DNA from 2 places in the Rothia koreensis genome. Region 1 is predicted to be linked to the other one. Evidence: riboswitches for the same ligand, from Rfam matches in the RefSeq annotation. Region 1 holds a riboswitch; the other holds the start of a gene.

What was found. A riboswitch is a leader RNA that binds a small molecule or an ion and turns the genes downstream of it on or off. The one in region 1 is predicted to bind thiamine pyrophosphate.
Region 2: it holds a riboswitch for thiamine pyrophosphate, as region 1 does, so the genes downstream of both, ACTSLZ_RS12270 (ECF transporter S component) here and thiM (hydroxyethylthiazole kinase) in region 1, are expected to answer to the same signal.

The regions. Positions count from the first base shown of each region.
Region 1 covers NZ_CP197643.1:215,501-222,687, reverse strand. Annotated here, with positions in the region: gene ACTSLZ_RS01005 (class I SAM-dependent methyltransferase) at 1-846, shown strand, start outside; gene ACTSLZ_RS01000 (lytic polysaccharide monooxygenase) at 924-1,529, opposite strand; gene ACTSLZ_RS00995 (DUF3995 domain-containing protein) at 1,738-2,208, shown strand; TPP riboswitch at 3,065-3,155, shown strand; gene thiM (hydroxyethylthiazole kinase) at 3,146-4,012, shown strand; gene thiE (thiamine phosphate synthase) at 4,009-4,695, shown strand; gene thiD (bifunctional hydroxymethylpyrimidine kinase/phosphomethylpyrimidine kinase) at 4,695-5,627, shown strand; gene ACTSLZ_RS00975 (TenA family protein) at 5,654-6,361, shown strand; gene ACTSLZ_RS00970 (hypothetical protein) at 6,534-7,187, opposite strand, start outside.
Region 2 covers NZ_CP197643.1:2,753,354-2,760,540, reverse strand. Annotated here, with positions in the region: gene ACTSLZ_RS12295 (Na+/H+ antiporter subunit D) at 1-118, shown strand, start outside; gene ACTSLZ_RS12290 (Na+/H+ antiporter subunit E) at 120-704, shown strand; gene ACTSLZ_RS12285 (monovalent cation/H+ antiporter complex subunit F) at 701-1,093, shown strand; gene ACTSLZ_RS12280 (cation:proton antiporter) at 1,094-1,567, shown strand; gene ACTSLZ_RS12275 (DUF4235 domain-containing protein) at 1,731-2,003, opposite strand; TPP riboswitch at 2,144-2,243, shown strand; gene ACTSLZ_RS12270 (ECF transporter S component) at 2,301-2,960, shown strand; gene ACTSLZ_RS12265 (ABC transporter ATP-binding protein) at 2,957-4,639, shown strand; gene ACTSLZ_RS12260 (energy-coupling factor transporter transmembrane component T family protein) at 4,627-5,418, shown strand; gene ACTSLZ_RS12255 (FtsX-like permease family protein) at 5,483-6,901, opposite strand; gene ACTSLZ_RS12250 (ABC transporter ATP-binding protein) at 6,903-7,187, opposite strand, start outside.

The DNA.
Region 1 (7,187 bases):
ACGCCGGACCTTATTCTTCCGGAACTCGAAGGACTGAGCGACAGTAACGTCGAGGGGACGTTGCTGGTCCCGTTGTTGGGACGGGCACGAGCGGCGCAGCGTTTCCCCGAGGTTCTTCCGGATCCCGCGGGCGACCGACTCTTGCATGATCTCGGCGTGAAGGTGCGTGCGAGCACGAATGCGGAGAGGTTCGGGGACTTCTGCTATGTCGTCCGTTCCCATGCGTTCGACCGCATGGTCCGCGACTTCCTGGAGCGGAACCCCGACGGGGTGGTTCTCGAACTCGGTGCAGGTCTCGACACCACGTTCTGGCGGGCTGGACAGAAAGCACGATCCTGGTACGCGGTCGATTTCCCGTCCGTCGCGCGCCTGCGTGGGGAATATCTTCAGGAGGACCCGAGATTGTGCACAGTGGCCGCGGATTTGTCAGAGAACTCGTGGATGGAGCGTGTGGAAACGGCGGGCAAACCGGTTCTCGTCATCGCCTGTGGAGTCCTGCACTACCTGTCGCACGATCGAGTCGCCCGTCTGATGGACGGTCTGCAGGCCGCGTTTGGGGGTGTCGACGTCGGCTTCGACTGTTCCAGCAAGGACGGGCTCAAGCACTCGCAGCGTCAACTGGAGAAAGCGGGAAGTTCGGCCAGAATGGTCTACTGGGTCGATGACCCTGAGGCCGAGGTGGAAAGGTGGGGCGTCGGCGCGAAGCTCCTCGAATCGGGTCACTATTTCCGCGGCGCTCCGGTGCCGCGCGGGATCGGGATCAAAGCCCGAATTTTTATGGGTCTCGTGGCATTGACCAGGGGGTCGAGAATTGTGCGCGCTCACCTGCCCGCCGTCGCCGGGTGAGCCCCGCCGGTGCCGACGACGACCGAAGTCCTCGTCGACACCGGACAGGAAACAACGCGACCGAATGTCAGAAAATATCAGTCGTTGATATTCACATCGACGGTGTTGTAAAACGCGTTGGAAGTATCCTCGATATCCCACACGGCGTAGATCACGTGATATCCCTTGTGGTCGTCGGGCAATTTCATCTGGTCCGCGGTCCCGTCAGTGGGAAGCGAACCATCGCCGTCGACCTCGGACAGCGGCTGCAGCTCATCGCGAGTCAGCGGGGAGTTCTGGTCCCAGCCGTTCTTGGTGATGTAGTAGTGCCACTTGGCCGTGGGGTGCTTGGCCGTGTACTCCCAACCCAGGTTGAGTTCCTGGCCGGCCTGGACCTCGTTCTTGTCCCACCTGTCGGAGGACTGCTCGTCCAGGTTCTTGGCGAGATCCGTACCCCCGGAGGCCAGGTGTCCGTCCTCCGGGCCACCAGTCGAGGGATCCAGGCTGAACCCCTTCGGTGCCTCAATGGACTGCGGCTCGTACTGGACCGCGCCCAAATCGGTGTTCGAACTCATGGCCGCACGAGCGGTCACATCCGATTCGGAATTGCCGATGTACCCGTGGGCATTGGCTGCCGCGGCACCGCCGAGAACGAGCACGCTCGCCAAGGCAGTAGCGGCGCTGAAAGTGAATGACTTACTCATAACGTGTTCCTCAATGTGATTGGAGTCAAATGTTGTGCGAGCCGGTCAGCGAGTCTAACCAAAATTTTGAGGGACACGCGAAATTCGGAATTCGCTGTCGTGTTTTGAATGAGAAGCGAGACAGCTGCTGGGGCCTCGCTGGATGAAAGCACCGTGCTGTCTGGATGGACCCCTGGCTCGAACCGAAATGGGTCAATAGGCTCGAGACATGAAGAGATCGGATGGTCAGCGCCTGCTTGCCGTGGCGATGGTTCTTGGGCTCTGTCATGCTGCGGCGAGCCTGTACTGGGCGCTCGGCGGGTCCTTGCTCCTGGAAACCGTCGGGGACTTTGCGGTCCGCATGCACCGGGACGGCGATGCCGGCTTCCGTTGGATGCTCGGTCTTGTCGGTTTGGGCAAGGCGGCCGCCGCCTTGATCCCGTGGGTCGACCACCTCCGCCGTCCTCCGCATCGATGGGTCCGTGCCGTCTCCTGGATCGGCGCCATCGCGCTGATCGGGTGGGGCGCTCTGGGGGCGGTCGGCGGCTGGATCGGGATCGTCATGGGCCCGTCGACGTCGAATCGGCCGGCGCAATGGGGGCACGCCATTCTCTGGGATCCCCTGTTCCTGCTCTGGGGTCTGGCGCTTGCTGGCGCGCTCTGGCTCACCCGTCGCTCCGGGGCGGACCCGGCCCCGTGACCCACGAGGTGTGGGGTCGGGAGTGCCGAACGCACGGCGAACCCCACAGGCGGTGGAGAAAGTTATCCACAGGTGTGCACAACGATGTGCACAAGTCGAACACGTGTCCTAAGTGTTGTGGAATGTCGAAGGCTTCGACGCGCTCATGGGGCCGAAGCCGATTCGAAACACGAGCCCGGTGGGGAATCGAACTACGCGCATGTAAGTTGTCCACGCCTGGGGACAACGCCTGTGGAGAAAGCTTGGCCGGGCGACGTCGTCCGGACCCGCCTTCCGTGTGCCCATGGGGATCGAGGGGCGGGGCTGATGGGGTGTCGCTCGGTCAGAAGGTCCGCTGGTCAGCGCGAACTTTGCGGCTTGGTGTCGAGACAAGGGGTCGTACGTCGGGGTGCAGGTCGCGACGGCGATCGCCTCGTCACGAACGAGCCGAGACGACAATGGGTTGTCCACAAATATCCACAACTGTCCACAGGACGGCTTCCGAGTGTCCCCAATTCTCCACCACCTGTGCGAAAAGTTTTCCACAGGTGGGGACGGGTGAGGTCGGATGTGGGGAGGCCGGTCGACTCTCCTCATGACCGGACGACGTCGATCAGCGTCCTCTCGGGGGCAGATTGGTCCACAACATCCCCGTCATTGCGGGATCAATGGTTGCGAAACGATCCGAGGTGACGGTTCGCCGTCGAGTTCGTGGGCGATGTGAAGTCACAATCGTGTAAGTTCTCCACACTGTGGATATGCGTTGTGGAAAACCGCCTTCTCGCGTCGGTGTCCACAGATTCTCGGTACTTTGGCTCTGTCCATGCCGCGGCCCGGGTCCGCGGACTACAGTTGGATCGGAGCGCACGTGAGCGTTCGCAGTGACGAGGGGTGCCCTGAGGCTGAGATACGACCCTTTGAACCTGATCTAGCCAGTACTAGCGAAGGGATGGTCACCATGGCTGGTTCGCAGAACATCGAAGCGTCGATCACCGATGCCGGGTCCAACGGTGCCGATCGGGTCGTGATCGATCCGGCTCGAGCGGTGCGGGACACCACTCCTCTGGTCCACTGCCTGACCAATGCCGTGGTCAAGGAGATCACCGCCAACGTTCTGCTCGCCGTTGGCGCCTCTCCGGCCATGGTCGAGCATCCGGAGGAAGCCGGCATTTTCGCCGGAGTGGCCAACGGACTTCTGGTGAACGTCGGAACGGTCTCGGATACTCAGATCTCGGCCATCAAGGCCGCGGTCGAAACGGCCCGAACCAACGGCGTGCCCTGGGTCCTGGATCCTGTCGCCGTGGGCTCTCTCCCCGTGCGCACCGAACTCTCCCGGAACCTGCTCGAGGCCCGACCGTCTGTGATCAGGGGAAATGCGAGTGAGATCGTGGCCCTCGCAGGGCTGGGGTACGGAGGCCGCGGGGTCGAATCGACCGACGACGTCGAATCCGCTCTCGACGCCGGACATGCACTGTCAGAGCGCACGGGCGGCGTCGTCGCCATCTCCGGGGAGCGGGACGCGATTGTCTCCGCGGATCGAATCACGTGGGTGACCAGCGGTCACCCGTTCATGCCATTGGTCATTGGCACGGGATGTTCCCTCGGGGCAACGGTGGCAGCCTACCTCGGCGCCTCGCGTCCGGCCGGCCTGTCGGATCACGACGCCGCCGTGGCCGCTCACGCGCACCTGGGGGCCGCCGGAACCCTGGCAGGCAGAACCGCCGAAGGCCCGGGAACGTTCCGTGTGCGGTGGCTCGATGCTCTGTACGAGCTGTATCCCGAGGGCATCGCCCGCACGGCCGAGATCGTAGAGGACGCCCCGTGATTCCTCCGACCACAGACTTCTCCCTGTACTTCGTGACCGACACCGCACTCTGCGGGGGCGTCGAACGCGTCCCGCACGTGGTGTACGAGGCCGTGATGGGCGGCGTCGGTGTGGTTCAGGTGCGTGACAAGGAACTGGGGGATTCCGAATTCTCCGTATTGGCGAAGGAATGCGCGAAAGCCGTCGGGAGGGCCGAACAGGACTCGGGACGGCCCGCGCATCTGTTCGTCAACGACAGGCTCAATATCGCGGCCGACCTGGGCCTCAATGTCCATGTCGGCCAGTCGGACGCCGCAGCGAAGGAGGCTCGCCGGGTCCTCGGACGGGACCTGATGGTCGGCCTCTCGGTGTCGAGTCCGGACGAAGCCCGGGCCGCGGTGGCCGAACGGTATGCGGATGTTCTGGGCATCGGGCCCGTCTGGGCGACGCCCACCAAGAACGACGCCGGCCCGCCGCTGGGGCCCGATGGCGTCACCGCGTGCGCGGCCTTCGCCCGAACGGTCGGTTTGGCCAGTGTGGCCATCGGCGGCATCAATCCGTCCACGGCGACCCGGCTCGCGGGAGTCCCCGTCGATGGCTTGTGCGTGGTCTCGGCGATCGCGGGCGCGGAGGATCCTCGGCACGCGGCGGCGGAGATGCGGCGTCTTGCAACCATGACCCTGATGAGAGGACGTGACTCGTGATGCGGCCACCCGTCGCCATGACCATCGCAGGCTCCGACCCTTCCGGAGGCGCCGGAATCCAGGCCGATCTGAAGGCCTTTTCGGCCGTCGGGGCCTACGGGTGCGCGTGCCTGACGTCGTTGCCGAGCCAGAACACGCGCGGAGTCCGTGATGTCCACGGGGTCCCGAGCGAGGTGGTGGCCACCCAGATCGAGTCCGTGATCGATGACCTGCCGGTGGACGCAACCAAGATCGGCATGCTCGGCACCGCCGACGTGGTGCGGACGGTCGCGGCGCTGATCTCCGAGCGTCGCGAGCACTTCGGCACCGTGGTTCTTGACCCGGTGATGGTGGCAACCAGTGGGGACCCCCTGTTGAGCGAGGATGCCGACGCCGCGCTCCGCGGTGATCTGCTTCCCCTCGCGGATCTCATCACGCCCAATCTGCCGGAAGGTGCCCGGCTGCTGGGTCGTCCCGATAGGGTCGCCCAATCCGTCGAGGAGATGCAGACACAGGCCAAGGAGCTGCTCGCGCTCGGCCCCCGCGCCGTTCTCCTCAAGGGCGGGCATATGCGCACCGGCGAGGCCGTGGACATCCTTGCGACGGTCCCCGGTTGGGCACCCGGGGCGACGTCGTCCGGAAACGAGTCTGCAGGGAACCCCGTTTTGGTCGAGTTGAGCTCGCCGCGAGTCCGGACGCGCAACACGCACGGAACGGGGTGCACCCTCTCGTCCGCCATCGCAGGATTCGCGGCCCGGAATTCCAGGCAGGAGATGCGGGACACGGACAGCGCCGAACCCCGGGTCATTGACGACGACGCCCTCGAAGCCGCAGCAAGGGACGGCAAGAACTTCCTCACGAGGGCGCTCAAGGACGGCGCCGAGTGGCGCCTCTCGCGATACCCGGACCAGGGCCACGGCCCCGTCAACCACTTGTCCCAAGTACTGAGGTAGAACCACCTACGGAGCGTGAGCACGCCATGAACCCAATCACCCAAGAAAAGGCCGGCCAGTGGCGGACCGGCGAATTCACGAGTCGCCTGTGGAACGATGCCTCCGGGATCCTGGACCGAGTCAACCGTCTGGCCTTCCTCGAGAAGCTCGCCGCGGGAACTCTCGCCCCAGAGATTTTCGTCGATTACATCCAGCAGGACGCCTTCTACCTGGGCAATTACTCGCGGGCGCTCGCGATGTTGGCGACGCGAGCACCTTCGCAGGAGGCCGCGGAATTCTGGGCGGGGAGCGCGAGCTCGGCCGTCGCGGACGAAAAAGCCCTTCACACCCAACTCATGGGCGACCGTCGTCTGAGTTCCTTGCCCAGGCCGGAGGCGCCGTCCCCGACCACCAGGGGGTACATGTACACCCTGCTCGCGGCGTGCGCGTACGAACCCTACGACGTTGGTGCCGCGGCGGTTCTGCCCTGTTTCTGGATCTACGCCGACGTCGGCCAGCGCTTGGCCCTTCGCGCGGAAGCCGTGGAGGGCCACCCGTACGGCCGCTGGATCGAGGAATACGGCGACCCGGCCTTCGCGGAGGCCACGCAGAGGGCCATCGATCTGGTCGATGAGGCCGCCGAATCGGCGTCGGAGACGGTCCGGTCACGGATGCGCGACGTGTTCCTCGATGCTTCCCGGTACGAGGAGATGTTCTGGGACGCGGCCTATCGTCGGGAGCGGTGGAGCCTGTAGCGACGTTACGAACCGAGACCGGGCTGCGACTCCCGGCAACGGCCCGCGACGGGCCTGCAGGCCCGCGGCGTGCCGCACGCCCGCTACCGACCCGCAGCCCCCTCCCGCGACCGACTCGTGGCACTGAACCCGCCCGTGACGGGTTCAGTGCCGCGTACGCCTCACACGCGCCTCACGCGCAGGTGCAATCCGCTCGTGTCGTGTATGAAATCGGGGAGACGTACACCTGTTGATAGTTCGTCGAACTCTTCCCGGAAGAATTGCTCGAGTAGATCAAGGAGAAGCTGGTCAACCCGCGGCCGGTCAGCTTGTAGCGCACCAGTCCGCGCGCTGCGCCCGGATCCACGCCGAAGGTGCCCGGGGCCCCCGAGTGCGCGCTCTGACACGTGGAGCCGGAACAGGTCACGTCCGCCGGGGTCGAAGGGGTAGCGACGGTCCCTGGGACCGTGACCACGTCGCCGTAGTATCCGTTCTGGTAATCGATGTCGGTCACCCAGAACTCCACACAGTAGACCGGCTGGGGGAACGTGAAGGTCACGGTCTGGGACGCCTGCCGGTAGTGCTTCACGAGGGTTCGCTGGTTCAGCTCCAGGTACGGACCGGCGGTGGCACCCGGAGGCGCGAGATTGACGACATTGAAGTTGTACCGTCCCCTGTTGCCCCCGTTTCCGGCTTCTCCGGAGGTGGCCAGGAACATCTTGGATGTGGCGCCCTTCGTGGCCGCGGAAGTGACGGTGATGCCGTTGGACATGCTTCCGGAAGCGGCTGTCTGCGTGGTGCGCCCACCCTGGTGGGTGGCCACGGTCTTCTCGCAATTGCTGACCGC
Region 2 (7,187 bases), 370 kb from region 1:
CGCCGGGCCCCTGTTCGACCTGTCCGATCAGGCCTCCGGGAATCTGAGCAACCCGCAGGTCTACATCGACGCCGTTCTCGGATCGGACCACGGAGCCTCTGCGGAAGGGGGTCACTGACATGAGTCCTTCGGCGCACCGGGCCCCACGCGTCCGGCCCAAGAACACTCTGCGCACCGAACTGCCGCTGATCGTGTGGTTGGTCCTGGTGTGGGGTGCCCTGTGGCGGGATTTCTCGGTCGGGAACCTGGTCTTCGGACTGATCATCGCGTTGGTGATCGTACGCATCTTCTATCTGCCCCCGGTGCAGTTGTCCGGTAGGTTCAACGTGTTCTGGGCGGCCGTGCTGATGACGAAATTCGTGTGGTGGATCGCCCACGCGAGTTTCGAGATCCTCTGGTTCACCGTCCGACCCCAAGGAGCTCCACATTCGGCCGTGGTATCGGTGCGACTTCGTATCAACAGCGACCTGCTCATCACCGTGGTCGGTCACATCGTCTCCCTGATCCCAGGCTCCTTGGTGGTCGAGGTCGATCGGAGAACCGCGACCATTTACTTCCACGTCATCGACGTCAACGACGAAGCGGACGTCCGCAAGTTTCAGGACGGAGTGCGGAAGATCGAGGACCTGGTGATTCGCGTGATGGGGACCAAGGAAAGCCATCGCGCCCTGAAAGCCGGCCAGCTGGGGGAGGGAACATCGTGAATATCGTCATGATCGTCTGCGGTGTGCTGCTCGTTCTGGCCGCCATCGGAACCATTGTCCGCCTGGCCAAGGGGCCGTCTCTGTTGGATCGTGTGATCGCCTCCGACGTCCTGCTGGCCATCGTCGGCGCAGGACTCGTCGTGGACATGGTGTACAGGGACAGTTACGAGAACGTCACCATGCTGATCGTGATCTCGCTCGTCGGATTCCTGGGTTCCGTGACGGTCGCGCGCTTTGCCAACAACAAGCGCGAACGCAAGGACCAGCGCGAAAAGCCCGAGTCCTCGGCGGCGACCACCTCGCCCGAGCGTCCGTACGGGCACGGACGATCCCGCAAATCTGGCAAGACCGTCGGTTCGACGCCGACGGCACGGCGGGGTGATCGGTAGATGGACCTCGTACTCGATACGGTGACCGGTATTTGCCTCATCGGCGGGTGCCTGATGTCGCTGGGTGCGGCCGTCGGCATCGTACGGTTCCCGGACGTGCTCTCGCGTCTCCACCCGGGAGCCAAGCCCCAGGTCTTCGGCTTGTTCCTGCTCCTGATTGCGCTCGGCATCGCTTCGCGGTCCTGGGCACTGGTCCCGGCGCTCATTCTCGCCTGGACCCTCCAGATTCTCGCCGTGCCCGTTTCCTCGCACATGGTCGGTCGGTCCGGTTTCCGCAACCGGCACTTCACCGCCTCGGCCCTGACCGTCAATGAACTGGCCGACCTCGTGGAGCAAATGAACCGCGAGGAGGAACAGGAAGAAGCGCCTGTGCAGGCGACGGACGAGCCCAAGGACATCGACGCCGAAGCCGCCGGTCTCGAGAAGGACGGTCAGGAGCGGCCGGCCAAGGGGCCGGACGGCCACGACCAGTGACGCAGCTCAGCCTCGCCGGCCGGCGCTTCGTGCGGCGCCGGGAGCAGCGGCCGAACGCAACGGTGCCGGTCGTCGTTCGCAGCGGGAACCACGTCCCGCCGCAGAACGACGATCGGCACCGTATGGGCTCATCGCCCGCGCACGCAGGCAACCTCCGGGCGAGTCAGACCTCGGCCTGGCCGCCCGTCTCGATCTCTTCCTTGTGTTCCAGCCTGTTGGCCAGGCGAGTAACACTGAGTTTGATCAGGGTCGCCACGACGCCGCTGATCGCGGTCCAGATGACGATGTCTCGCACGCTCTCCTCGGGATCAGGGTTGTTCGACGGCGGTTCATTGCCCGTGACCTTCTTCCACCCGAGAGTCATGACCTTGTTGGCGGCAAAGACTCCCGCCAAGGAAGCCACCGTGGAACCGATCTTGATTGCGGGGTTGCTCATGCATCTCTCCTCTTCATTCGCACCGGCGGTGCGGCCGGTCACGTACAGCTTCTTACAGCCTAATCGCACTGGTTTGCCTTTGTCCGCAACGGCCTGGAGATTCACCCGAAGTGAAACGATCGGTTAGACTGGGCGGCGTTCACGAACGACAGGGGAGCCTCGAACGAGGCTGAGAGTGCGAAAGCAGACCCTCGACCTGATGCGGTTAGCACCGACGTAGGGAGTCGAGATCTCGGGCGTACCCGAATGAAGAACGGCGTGCGACCTCCCCTCCTGATTTGTACAGGAGGAAGACCGATGAACACCACACCCTCATCCGAATCCCTGGACCGGGGTCCTGCTCGAAACGGTGCGGCCCCACATCGACGGCGAGCATCGTGGCGCGTGATCGACATGGTCATCGCATCCGTTCTGGCGGTGGTCTGCGGCGTCATCTTCTGGATCTGGTCCAATGCCGTCTCACCGGCCACGCAGACAGCGACCGTCGGATTTCCGCCCTTGTCGGGCCTGATCGGCGGTGGCTGGCTCATTGCCGGCGTCGTCGGCGGACTCGTGATCAGGAAACCGGGCGCCGCGATCTACTGCGAAATGGTTGCTGCGGTGATTGAGGCCCTCCTCGGTACGCATTACAGCGCCGGGGTTCTTCTCTCGGGCGCGATCCAGGGAATCGGCGCCGAACTCGTGTTCGCCGCGTTGCTGTACCGTCGTTTCGGACTCCCCACGGCGCTTCTGTCCGGCGCAGTATCGGGATTGTTCATGGGGATCAGCGAAGTCTTCATGTACTACGCCTTCTGGGAACCCCGGTACCAGGTCGTCTACGTGGTGTGCGCCGTGGTCTCCGGGCTCCTTATCGCCGGTTTCCTCGCGTGGGCCCTGATGCGTGCCCTGATCTCGACCGGTGTTCTCGGCTCGGTCGCGGCAGGCCGCGATGCCCGACAGATGCGGCGGCGTGCGTGAGCGCCGGGGGCGCGTCCGTCAGCGCCCGAGGCTTCGGATGGCACCATGCTGGACGGGATGAGCCCGCGTTCCGCGACGTGGACCTGGACATCGCGCCCGGGCAGAAGGTTCTGCTGCTCGGTCCGTCCGGCGCGGGCAAATCTACCCTTCTCCACGCCTTGGCCGGTGTGCTCGAGGACGACGACGGCGAAGCCGCCCTCGGACGGGTGACCGTCAACGGCACGGACCCCCGGGACGCGAGAGCATCGGTCGGTCTGATGCAGCAGGACCCGGAATCCTCGATCGTTCTTTCTCGGGTCGGCGATGACCTCGCGTTCGGGCCGGAGAACCTCGGGGTGCCACGGGACGAGATCGTCGGGAGATGTCGGCGCGCCCTGCAATCGGTCGGACTCGATCTTCCGTGGGAGCATCCGACCTCGGCGCTGTCCGGAGGGCAGAAACAACGTCTTGGGCTGGCCGGGATCCTCGCAATGGAACCCGGTCTCTTGCTGCTCGACGAGCCGACCGCGAACCTCGACCCGGACGGCGTCGTGGAGGTCCGGGACGCCGTGGTCGCGGCCGCGGAGGAATACGGATCGACCCTGGTGGTCGTGGAGCACCGCGTGGCCGTGTGGGCCGACGTCGTCGACCGGATCATCGTGCTGTCGTCGAAGGGCGGGATCAGCCACGACGGCACTCCCGCCGAAGTTCTCGGACGGGCGCGCGAGGAGTTGCTCGACGCCGGCGTCTGGGTCCCCGACCACGTTCCGCGACGGCCCGTGGCGCCCGCGGCCGGCAACGTCCCGGTGGATCGGCAGGAGCCGCTTCTCGAAGCGTGCGGTCTCGCGGTGACCCGACAACAGCCTTCCCGGTCGTGGCGACGGGCTCGACGTCGTGCCGTCAGGAAGTCTCCGTCCACTCCGATTCCGGCCGCGAGGGACGCCGTCCGGGCAACCGAGAACGTCGGTCTTCGGGTGCATCGGGGCCAGCACCTGGCGGTGACCGGGCCGAACGGCGCCGGAAAATCCACGCTCGCCCTGACTCTCGCGGGTCTGATCCCGCCGGCGGCGGGGTATGTTGCCGCGTCGGAGGAACTGAGGCACCTTCGGGATCCCGCCGCCAGGGTTGCCCGGACCCCGTCGTGGGACCCTTGGGCGTGGACCTCCGGACAGCTGATTGCCCGTATAGGCACGGTTTTCCAAGAACCCGAGCACCAATTCGTGAGGTCCACGGTCGGGGAAGAACTCGTGCTGGGAGCGCGGTTGGCCGACGTCGCCGGACGCCGTCATCCCACCAATGGGCAGACGCACGACGGCGAGGACCCGGAAGCGCGAGCGCAGGAGCTCCTGGAACGTCTCGGCCTGGAGCACGTGAAGGACGCCAATCCCTTCACGCTCTCCGGGGGTGAGAAACGTCGCCTCTCGGTCGGAACGGCTCTCGCCGCCAGGCCGCGGATTCTGGTTCTCGACGAGCCCACGTTCGGGCAGGACGCTCGCACGTGGGCTAACCTCGTCGATCTGCTTCGAGAGGTCATGGCGGCGGGATTGGCGGTCGTGTCCGTGACGCATGATCACGCATTCGTCGAGGCTCTCGGTGGGGAAGAGTTGCGCCTGGGGAACTACCCGCAGGGGCCGGAAGCCCGAGTGGTCGAGGCAGAGTCGGTCGACGCGGTGGCAGGAGGTGAGGCATGGACCTCCTGAACAATGCCACGGCGGCGGATTCAGGCCTGGGCCGCGTGAATCCAGCGGTCAAGATCCTTCTGCTCGTTGCCCTGACCGTCGCGTTCCTGGTGAGCGCCGATGGGGTGACCTCAGGTTCCGGCGTGCTCTTTCTGGTGCTTGTGATGATCGGGTCCCGCATCGACCCGCGGAACGTGCTGGTCAGACTCTGGCCGGTCTTCACCGCCGCGGTTTTCAGCGGATGGGCCACGGCGCTCCTGTCGCCCAAGACGGGGGACGTTCTGCTCGATGTCGGGCCGTTCCTGTTCACCACTGATTCGGTGGACGCAGGGATTGCGATTGCGTTGCGTGGATGTGCGCTCGCGATGATCTCGGTGCTGTTGCTGCTGACCACCGATGCGCGAGAAATCGGGGACAGCCTGGCCCAGACCTTTCGGCTTCCCTCGCGGTTCGTGCTGTCCGCCGTCGCCGCATTTCGTCTGGTCGGGATCATGATCACGGAATGGGAGACTCTCGCGGCCGCCAGGCGGGCCCGTGGCCTGGGGCCGGATCGAGGCATCCTCGGGAACGTCGGGGGTTTCGCGACGCAGGCCTTCTCGCTGATTGTCCAGGCATTGCGCAGGGCGAGCCGCCTTGCCATGACGATGGAGGCCCGGGGGTTCGGCGCGGGACCGCGAACGTGGGTCCATCAGCCGGAGTACTCGTGGCGTGACGCTGCCGCCCTGGTGATCGGTCTCGGAATACCGGTGGTCGCGATCGGCCTGTCCGTGGTTCTGGGAACCTACCGGTTCTTCCACTAGGAGCCCCCGGGGCCGAGATACAGCGACGCCCGGTGGATTTCCCACCGGGCGTCGTCCCGTTTCCCTAGTCCATGGCCAGCGCACGGACCGGCGGCTCCTTGGCCGTCTGCCGGGCGGGCAAGGCCGTGGCCAGGCCCGTGATCGCCAGGCATCCGATGACCACCATCAGCAGAACGCCCCAGGGAGGGGTCGGACCGAAGATGCCCGCACCCTTGAGTGAGGCGAACATGCAGAAGGTGCCGGCCCAGCCGTAGAAGATGCCCAGCGGAATGCCGACGCACGCTGCCGACACGGTCAGTTGGGCGGTCTCCCCGAAGATCATCTGCCACATCTGGCGGGTCGAGAGCCCGACCGTCCGTAGCATGCCCAGTTCCCGACGCCGCTGTATGATGGAGGATTTCATGTTGTTGGCGACGCCGATCACGGCGATCACCACGGAGAAGGCGACCATGCCGTAGACGAACAGCAAGGCATTGTCGATCATCACGTTGATCATGGCCACCTGGCCGAAATCGTACTCACCGCTCTCGGCCATGTCGTGCACCGCCGACTTGAGGGTGGATCCGAGGGTACCGAACATCACCACGAGCGTGATGCCGATGACCAGCCCCATGGATGTGCGCGCCGACCGAAGCGGGTAGCGCTTCGAATTCGCCACCGCCATGCGGCCGGGGGTCCCGTGCCCGACCAGGGAACCGGAAAGGGCGAAGAACGGGGGCATGACCCAGGCGGACCCCAGAGCGATACCGGTGAAACTCAGGAACCCTCCCAGGACGGCAGGCAGGATTCCGACGGGACTGCCGATCCCCAGGACCAGGCCACCGATCAGGAACAGAAGACCGACAACGACGAGCACGATCGAGCTGGCCAGCGTGAGCTTCCGATTCCGGAGCGCCTTCGCCGCCGGCTCACCGCTGCGCCGGACCCCTTCGAGCGGCGAGACCGACAGAACAGGGCGCGCCCCGTTCCAGGCTGCGATCCAACTGGTCAGCGCGACCAGGACGGCCGCAACCAGCATCCACGGATTGAGCGCCGTGGACTGCAGGCTCGTGCCTGCGTCCTTTGCCTCAGCGACCAGCGTGAGGATCCATGTTGTCAGCGCGCCGAGCGCGAGACCGACCACGGACCCCAGGATTCCGATGATGAGACCTTCGGCGGCGACGCCGCGACGGAGGGCCGATGCCTTGGCTCCGATCAGTCGCATCATCGCAAGCTGTTGGGTCCGTCCGGCGACGACGATCGAGAAGGTGTTGACGACGACCGTCCCCGCGACGAACAGGGCGACCGCGAAGAAGGTCATCGACGTCAGGACCAGCATGACCAGGAGACTTCCGTCGGCCTGGCCGTCAGGGTTGAGAAGGTTGTACAGGAGGCCGACGGCCCCGATGAGACCGGAACCGAAGAGAGAACCGATCGTGACCACGAGGAGGGTCGAGACGTGCTGGCCCGGTCGGCGGGCCAGTTCGAGAAGAGCGTTCTTCACCTCAGTTCACCTCCAGAGACAGCATCATGTGTGCGATGTCCTCGGCGCGGGGCGAGCCTTCGCTCTGGTGGACGATTTCGCCGTCCGCGAGGTACACGACGCGCTGGGCGTGGGCCGCTGCTTTGGGATCGTGGGTGACCATGACGATCGACTGTCCCAGTTCCTGCGCCGCGACCCGCAGGAGCTGAAGCACTTCCAGAGCGGACCGGGAGTCGAGATTTCCGGTGGGCTCGTCCGCCAGAATCAGGGCGGGACGGGTTGCCAGAGCTCTGGCGATCGCGACGCG